Regions from separate parts of the Eubacterium sp. LMAG:50 genome, predicted to be linked through region 1. Evidence: riboswitches for the same ligand, from Rfam matches in the RefSeq annotation. Region 1 holds a riboswitch; the other holds the start of a gene.
The links. A riboswitch is a leader RNA that binds a small molecule or an ion and turns the genes downstream of it on or off. The one in region 1 is predicted to bind cyclic di-GMP.
Positions count from the first base shown of each region.

Region 2: linked by a shared signal. The riboswitch ahead of CCC31_RS01550 (hypothetical protein) and the one ahead of CCC31_RS09875 (hypothetical protein) in region 1 are both predicted to bind cyclic di-GMP.

Region 1 is NZ_NALP01000007.1:1,041,094-1,045,316, reverse strand. Features, by position in the region: gene CCC31_RS09885 (IMP cyclohydrolase) at 1-332, shown strand, start outside; gene CCC31_RS09880 (phosphoribosylaminoimidazolecarboxamide formyltransferase) at 354-1,529, shown strand; gene CCC31_RS09875 (hypothetical protein) at 1,715-2,068, opposite strand; cyclic di-GMP riboswitch class I at 2,172-2,247, opposite strand; gene CCC31_RS09870 (iron-containing alcohol dehydrogenase family protein) at 2,358-3,416, opposite strand; gene CCC31_RS09865 (GDSL-type esterase/lipase family protein) at 3,530-4,223, opposite strand, start outside.
Region 2 is NZ_NALP01000005.1:20,452-24,674, forward strand. Features, by position in the region: gene CCC31_RS01535 (P-II family nitrogen regulator) at 56-412, shown strand; partial or broken gene CCC31_RS01540 (MerR family DNA-binding protein) at 527-850, opposite strand; gene CCC31_RS01545 (1-deoxy-D-xylulose-5-phosphate synthase) at 910-2,433, shown strand; cyclic di-GMP riboswitch class I at 2,572-2,657, shown strand; gene CCC31_RS01550 (hypothetical protein) at 2,735-4,223, shown strand, end outside.

The DNA.
Region 1 (4,223 bases):
TTATGCAGGTTGAAGACGGTTCTTATAACTATGCAATGTCTATTTTAAAGAGCAACAACGGTAACCCTGATGCATGCAACAGATACACATTTACATATGAAAATCCGGTAAATGGTGAAGGTCATTTTATTCACACATATATGCATGATGGAAATCCACTTCCGAGTTTTGAAGGCGAACCTAAACTCGTTGCAATTAAAGATGATATGAACGAATTTACAGATATGCTTTGGAACAGTTTAAATAAAGATAACAAAGTTTCTTTATTTGTAAGATATATCGATATTGAAACAGGAAAATACGAAACTAAGATTATTAACAAGAATAAATAATTTAAAGATTGGAGATTTATAATGAAAGAATTAGAATTAAAATATGGTTGTAATCCAAATCAGAAACCATCAAGAATATTTATGAATGAAGGTGAACTTCCTATCGAAGTTCTTAACGGAAAACCGGGATACATCAATTTCCTTGATGCTTTCAATGGTTGGCAGTTAGTTAGAGAATTAAAGAAAGCTACAGGACTTCCTGCTGCTACTTCTTTTAAGCATGTATCACCTGCCGGAGCTGCTGTTGGTCTTCCTTTAAGTGAAATCGAATCAAAGATTTACTGGGTTGATGATTTAGGAGAATTATCACCACTTGCCAGCGCTTATGCAAGAGCCAGAGGTGCTGATAGAATGTCTTCATATGGTGACTTCATTGCTCTTTCTGATGTTTGTGATGTTTCTACAGCAGCAATCATTAAGAGAGAATTCTCAGATGGAATTATCGCTCCGGGTTATGAACCTGAAGCTTTAGAAATGTTAAAAGGAAAGAAAAAAGGAAGTTACGCGATTATTCAGATTGACCCTGATTATGAACCTGCTCCAATTGAACATAAAGAAGTATTTGGTGTTACATTTGAACAGGGACGTAACGACTTAAATATTGATGAACATTTCTTTGACAATATTGTTACTGAAAACAAAGACCTTCCTGAAAAAGCTAAAATTGACATGGCAATTGCTATGATTACATTAAAATATACTCAGTCTAACTCAGTATGTTTCGTTAAAAACGGTCAGGCAATAGGTGTAGGTGCAGGACAGCAGTCAAGAATTCACTGTGTAAGATTAGCCGGACAGAAGGCTGATAACTGGTTACTTCGTCAGGCACCACAGGTACTTAACCTTCCATTTATTGAAGGTATGAAACGTGCTAACAGAGATAATGCAATCGACCTTTACATTGGTGAAGATTATATGGATGTTCTTGCAGATGGTAAATGGGAAAGTATCTTCACAGAAAAACCACCTGTATTTACAAAAGAAGAAAAACAGGCATGGTTAGCTCAGGCTTCAGATATTACACTTGGTTCTGATGCATTCTTCCCATTCGATGACAATATCGAAAGAGCTGCTAAGAGCGGTGTTAAATATGTTGCACAGCCTGGTGGTTCAATTCGTGATCAGGATGTCATCGATGCTTGTAACAGACATAATATGGTAATGAGCTTTACAGGAATCCGTTTATTCCATCACTAAAATTATTATTTCTGTAATGAAATTTAACTACGGATTGCTATTATTTAATTATTAAATTTTGTAATTTGAATAAATCATTTCAACTAAATAAATATATAAAAGCAAAGAAATCCGGCAGCACCAAACCGTCTGCCGGATTTCTTTGTTTAATAAAAAATATAAAGATAAGATGACCTGTCCACTTTTTATTTTTTATCATTAGTAGATAACGCTTTAATAACTTTGTCATAATCCACTGAAACCACCTCAAGAAGTTCATTTACCTTCTCCATTCTTCTTTTCTTTAGAGAATCGACTAATGGAATAATATGATTATACAATTGGTTTAAACTTAAGTTACCTGTAATCCCCTTCAATGCATTCGCTGCCTGAAAAGCCTGTTCTGCGTCTCCTTTGCTAATTGCTTCACACATTATGTCGTAGTTTACATCCTTTGGGAATGTAAACAAAAATCTTTCATACAAATCCTCCTTGTCATTAAATCTTCTTATTCCATCGTTAACATCAATTCCCGCTTGTGTTAACAACTCTTTATTCATTTTTCCTCCTTTAGAATAAGATGTTCAATATACTTTGCTTTTTACGAATAAAGCTAGACTGTTGTACAAAAAAAGTCTTGGGCACAGCACACCAAGACTAATAAAGTGCAACTGGCTGCCATTTTAAAGGCCCTATAGCTTTGCGTCACAGGTTTTCACCTGCTTTGCTAAATATATTTACTATATTTATAGTATATCGCTTTTTTTGATATATACAATGCGATTTACAATTTGTTTACAGTTTTCGTGAATTTGTCTATACAAATTCACGTTTACTATAAAAATTTCTTTAAATATGAAATACCTTTTTCAATCTTTCATCTTCATATAATACCTTCTTTGCCAAATCTCTATATTCTTTTTCATGTAAATAAGTATGTCTGTGAGGCTTTATTGAAGGTGCCATATCTATTGCCTTTTCATAGTCTTTGATATCCAAGTCTAATTTCTCAACAAAATTCCAAAATCCCGTATCGGTAAATATTGTATTTACTCTCTTATATCTGTGATTCTGAACAACGCTCATTAGATAAGTTGCAATGCCAACCTGGACTCCGTGTAATTGTGGTACAGGAAGCATTTTATCAAGAGCATGTGAAATCAAATGTTCACTTCCACTTGTAGGTGCACTTCCTCCTGCAATTTCATTTGCGATTCCACTCATTGCAAGCGAGTCTAACAACTCTTTTAAGAACAAATCATCTTTAATACTTTCAAACGGTGTTCTTACAAAACTATTTACAGCCTTTTTTGCAATCATCATTGCAAAATCATTTAACTCTGTATAACCTTTTTGATCTTCATACACCCAGTCATAAAGTGCCGTAATTTTTGATACCATATCTCCAATTCCTGAATAAATAAATTTTTCAGGAGCACTTTTTATTATCTGTGTGTCGGCAACAATTCCATATGCCATTCTTGCCGGAACCGATGTACGTCTTCCATTAACAAGAAGTGATGCACTGGCACTTGAAAAGCCATCACTGGATGCTGAAGTAGGCACGCTTATAAATGGTAATTTTCTAAGATATGCGGCATATTTTGCACCGTCAATAACTTTACCACCACCAATACCTACTACAACCTGTGCTTTAGAATCAATATCAAATGCAATCCCTATCAATTCTTCTATTTTAATTGAATCCATTTCTCTGTAGCCAAGCACATTGACTCCTGCATCTTTAAGTGACTTCATTACTGTTTCACCAAACATGTCTATTAAATCATTTCCAAAATATATTACGGCATTAGACATTCCACTCGATTTAATATAAGTACCAAGATTTTCTAATGTTCCTTTTCCGACTTTCAAAATTGTAGGTATTGCTATATGACTACCACCCATTATTGTGACTCCTTTGATTAACTTAATATTATTTATGCCGGGAACATTAATCTAAAACCTATCCAATATATAATGATTTCAAATATTTCCCGGCATAATAAATTTTATATTTTCTATAAATTATTCTTTGACCAATCCATCAGGCTCTTTGAAAAATTAATTGTTGCTGTTGATGTCCAATGGCATCCGTCACCGCCATCACATGATGATTTCAAATATCCTTTTCCATCATCAAACAAACCTGTGTAATCATAATAATATACATTATCTGTTGCTGCTGCCAAATCTGAGTACGCTTTATTAAATTTCAAACGCTGTGATTTCTTTGGCACATTTGCAGTACTTCTTTTGCCCGTTGGTGCTATTGGAAGAAGGACTATCTGTACATTTTTATTTTTCTTTTTAAGTTTATTTATCATCGTTTTAAAATTGTTGATTGTAGGAGTTGTATTGTCAGTACCTGATTCATTCATTCCTATTAAAAAATATACTCTGTCAGGATTATATGATGCAACTTTTTCTATACCTGTAGCACTTTTTCCATTAACTTTAAATTTCTTTGAATTTATAAATCCTGAACTACTTACACCTACACTACTTATAAAATGTGTTCCCTTTGGATACTGATTCTTTGCCCAAAGTTCAATTCCTTCAACATAGCATTCTCCTGCAACTACAATACTTAAATCTTTAGTTGCAGCCTTTACATATTTAGCCTTTGAAAGACTGCTTTCTCCCATGCTTCCGGCAACTGTTCTTACAGCCTGCACTTTATAGTAGTATTTTTGACCGCCTACTGTATTTGTA
Region 2 (4,223 bases), on a different contig from region 1:
AATTTAATATTTGTTAATTAAAAATTTTTAGATGAGATTAGGAGATGAAAATTCTATGATAATGAAAATAGATGCAATTGTAAGAGAAGAAAAATTTGAAGATGTAAAAAATGCATTAATGGAAATAGAAGTTAACGGACTTACAGTGTCGCAGGTTATGGGCTGTGGATTACAAAGAGGCTATAAGGAAATAGTCAGAGGTATGGAAGTAGAACCTCAGATGCAGCCAAAGATTAAATTTGAAATAGTTGTTTCTTCAGAAGAATGGGCCGAAAAAACAATAGAAGCAATTAAAAAAGCCGCTTATACAGGAGAATTTGGTGATGGGAAAATTTTCAGTTATCCTGTAGCAAGTGCAACAAAAATCAGAACAGGCGAAACAGGATATGATGCGGTACAGTGTCAGGAATAAAGAAACAGGATTGTAAGAAATAAAAGACTAAAGGTTTAGATTAAATATAAAGCCACAATTATGAAAAATTGTATCGAAGACAAATAAAATATCATAATTGTGGCTTTTATGTATTTATGTATGAGCGTTAATCCACGCAGCTTTTATTTCAGGTGGCATATCATCAGGAGAAAGATTCTTAAGTCTGTCTTCATTTCCGTCGGCTATAGCTGTATCGTAATACCAGCATTTAAAATTAATCATATCAAGAACCTTCTTTAAATGCTCAATTTCAGCTTCAACAGTCTCCTTCTGTTTTGCAAACATTTCCTTACGCTTTCCATAGGTGGCAGGTCCCTGCTGACACCACATCATAAATTCCTTGATGTCTTTAATTTCCATTCCTGTTTTTTTCAAACATTCAATAAGGCGTAATGTTTCAACAGTCCCGTCATCAAATCTTCTTGCACCGGATTCTGAACGGTTAAGGTTTGGAAATAACCCTTCTCTATCATAAAATGCTTACAGGAAGAAAGGACGCATATCTTTATGAAGAACATTATGATGATGTTTCAGGATACAGTAATCCTCATGAAAGCGAGCATGATCATTTCATCATAGGACATACATCAACATCAGTAAGTCTTGCCTGTGGTTTGGCAAAGGCAAGAGATTTAAATGGTGAAAAAGGAAATGTTATTGCTGTAATAGGAGATGGCTCATTAAGTGGTGGTGAAGCATTAGAAGGATTTGATTATGCCGTAGAATTAGAAGGAAATCTTATAATTGTTGTAAATGACAATGATATGTCAATTGCAGAAAACCATGGTGGTTTGTATGGCAATTTAAAACTTCTTCGTGAAACAAATGGACAGGCAGAATGCAATTTATTTAAGGCAATGGGACTTGATTATGTTTATGTAAATGAAGGAAATGATGTAGCAAGCCTTATCGATGCATTTAATAAAGTAAAAGACAGTAGTAAGCCGGTAGTTGTTCATATTAATACATTAAAAGGAAAAGGATATGCACCTGCTGAACAGCATAAAGAACAGTGGCATTACAGTGGACCGTTTGACATAAAGACAGGAAAATCATTGTATGCTGAAGGTGGAGAAGATTATTCAAGTGTAACTTGTGATTATTTGTTAAAGAAAATGAAAGAAGACAAATCAGTAGTTGCAATTACTTCTGCAACACCAACTGTTATGGGATTTACAGAGGACAAGCGAAAAGAAGCAGGAAAACAATTTGTTGATGTAGGAATTGCAGAGGAGACAGCAGTTGCAATGGCAGCAGGAATTGCTTCAAATGGTGGAAAGCCGGTATATGGTGTATATAGCACATTTGTACAAAGAACATATGACCAGTTATCACAGGATTTGTGTATTAATAATGCACCTGCAACAATAGTTACATTCTGGGGAAGTGTATTTGGAATGAATGACGTAACACATTTAGGATTATATGATATTCCAATGATGGCAAATATTCCTAACCTTGTTTACATGGCACCTACGACAAAAGAAGAATATATTGCAATGCTTGATTGGAGTATAGAGCAGAATGAACATCCTGTAGCAATAAGATTGCCGGGTGGAGAAATGATATCTGACGGTAAAGAAGTAACAAAAGATTTCTCTAAATTAAATAAATATGAAGTAACTGAAAAAGGAAGCAGGGTTGCAGTTATTGCTTTAGGAACATTCTATCAGTTAGGAAAAGAAGTTGTAGATGATTTATCTGATAAATTAGATACGCAGGCAACTTTAATTAATCCATATTATATAACAGGAATCGATAGTGAATTACTTGAAGAGTTAAAGAAAGAGCATGATGTTGTAATCACAATAGAGGATGGAATTTTAGACGGAGGATTCGGTGAAAAAATTTCAAGATTCTATGGACCAACAGATATGAAAGTAATAAATTTTGGATTGAAAAAAGAATTCTTAGACAGATATGATGTAAATGAAGTTCTTAAAGAAAATCATTTGACAAAAGAACAGATTGTTGAAGATGTGATGGCGTTAATGAAATAAAATAAATGCCGGAAAATAAAAATATTTTTATAAATCAGCTTAGAAAAAAATCCTATTTTACGGCTTGAAAATGTAAAAAAGAGTTTTATTTGGGTTGACATATAAAATAAAAATTTATAAAATAAAGACATATATTACAAATGATGAGGGTAAACTATTTGAAAAAATAGGGCACAAAGCTATGAGCCTAAAGCAACATTTGCAATGGTCGTCTGGCTGCAATTCTTTTTAAGGAGTTGCAGTTTTTTTTATACGTAAATACGTGTATAAAAGGCTGCGATAAAATTGGAAGGAGGATGCAATGAAAAGAGTAAAGAAAATGGTAGCTATGGCTACAGTCATGACGATGGTATTTAATGTGGCAATGCCAATAGGGGTTTTGGCAAAAGAAAACACAAATGAATATGGGGTACTTGCAAAAAACGGAGCAACTTTTTCAGGAAGCGGACAGATAATTGGAGATATTGTAATTAACAATGGTACTTTAAAGTATTCAAACAGTGCAACAAAGCATGTTACAGGAACTGCACATGTATCACCGGAGGTTAAAGTAGATGAACCCGCACAGGGATATATTCCAATTGAAGTTAGTGAAATGGACAAGGAATTATATTCAGGATTATTCAATACAAATAATTATCCTGATGAGAATTCAGAATATTTTAAAAAATCTACTTCAGAATACAAAGACGGTACACAGAGTGTTTACATTGGATGGCAGACAAACAGATTTGATTTAACTGATAATGCATATTTAGATACTGTATCATTTTACAATGGACAGACATTTGAAATTCATGCAGATAAAAATCAGACAACAGTTGTCAGAGTTAAACATTTAAACGTTGGTGGTGAAGTTAAAGTAAGCGGTGACGGATACGTAGTTTTATATGTAGATGAATTATCAGGTGGAAATCCGGGTTCATTTAATGCAGGTGGAGACAGTAGCAAGCTTACAGTTGTATTTACAGGAAAAAATGCAGGATACAATAATTTTAAAGAAGTAAATGCCAACACAATTGCAATGAATGCTACAAAGTATACACAGGTAAATGGAATATTTGCAGGAAATGTATATACAAGTGGAAATCTTGAATTTAGTGGTGATAGTTCTATAACGGGTAAGGTTTATGCACCTGATTCAAAAACAGTATTAACAGGAAGTACAAAGATTTACGGACAGTTAATAACAGATACATTAGAGATTTCAGGTGGAGCAGTTGTTTCATATAAAGCTACTAATGGATTACCTTCAGAGGTTGAAAAAGTAGTAGGAAATCTTGATACAGAAAATGGAAAGACAGAAGACGGAAAAGAAGAAACAACTAAAAAAGAAGAAGTGACTAAACCGGAAGAAACAACAAAACCTTCAGAAACAACAAAACCTTCAGAAACAACAAAACCTTCAGAAACAACGAAGCCTGATTCAGGAAATGATAATAAAAATGATGATTCAGATAAAGAATCAATAGAAGTATCTGTAATTGGACCTTTAAAAATGTCAATCAGATTACAGGATGGAACTGTATTGAACAACAAGAGCAGTTTCAAAATGGAACTTGATAAAGAAGTTAAATTCCAGATGTGTTCAAATAACTGGGACAACGATACATATGATGACAATGGAAATGGTATTGCAGGAACAGTTGTGTATACAGCAGTTGTAAGTTCTACAGCAAAGAAGAACACTTATGATGCAACAAGCCGTACATTTACAATTGCGAAAGGTGATAAAGTATTAAGAACAGATACAAACAACTGCTTTATGGCATACAGATTTTACTTTAAGA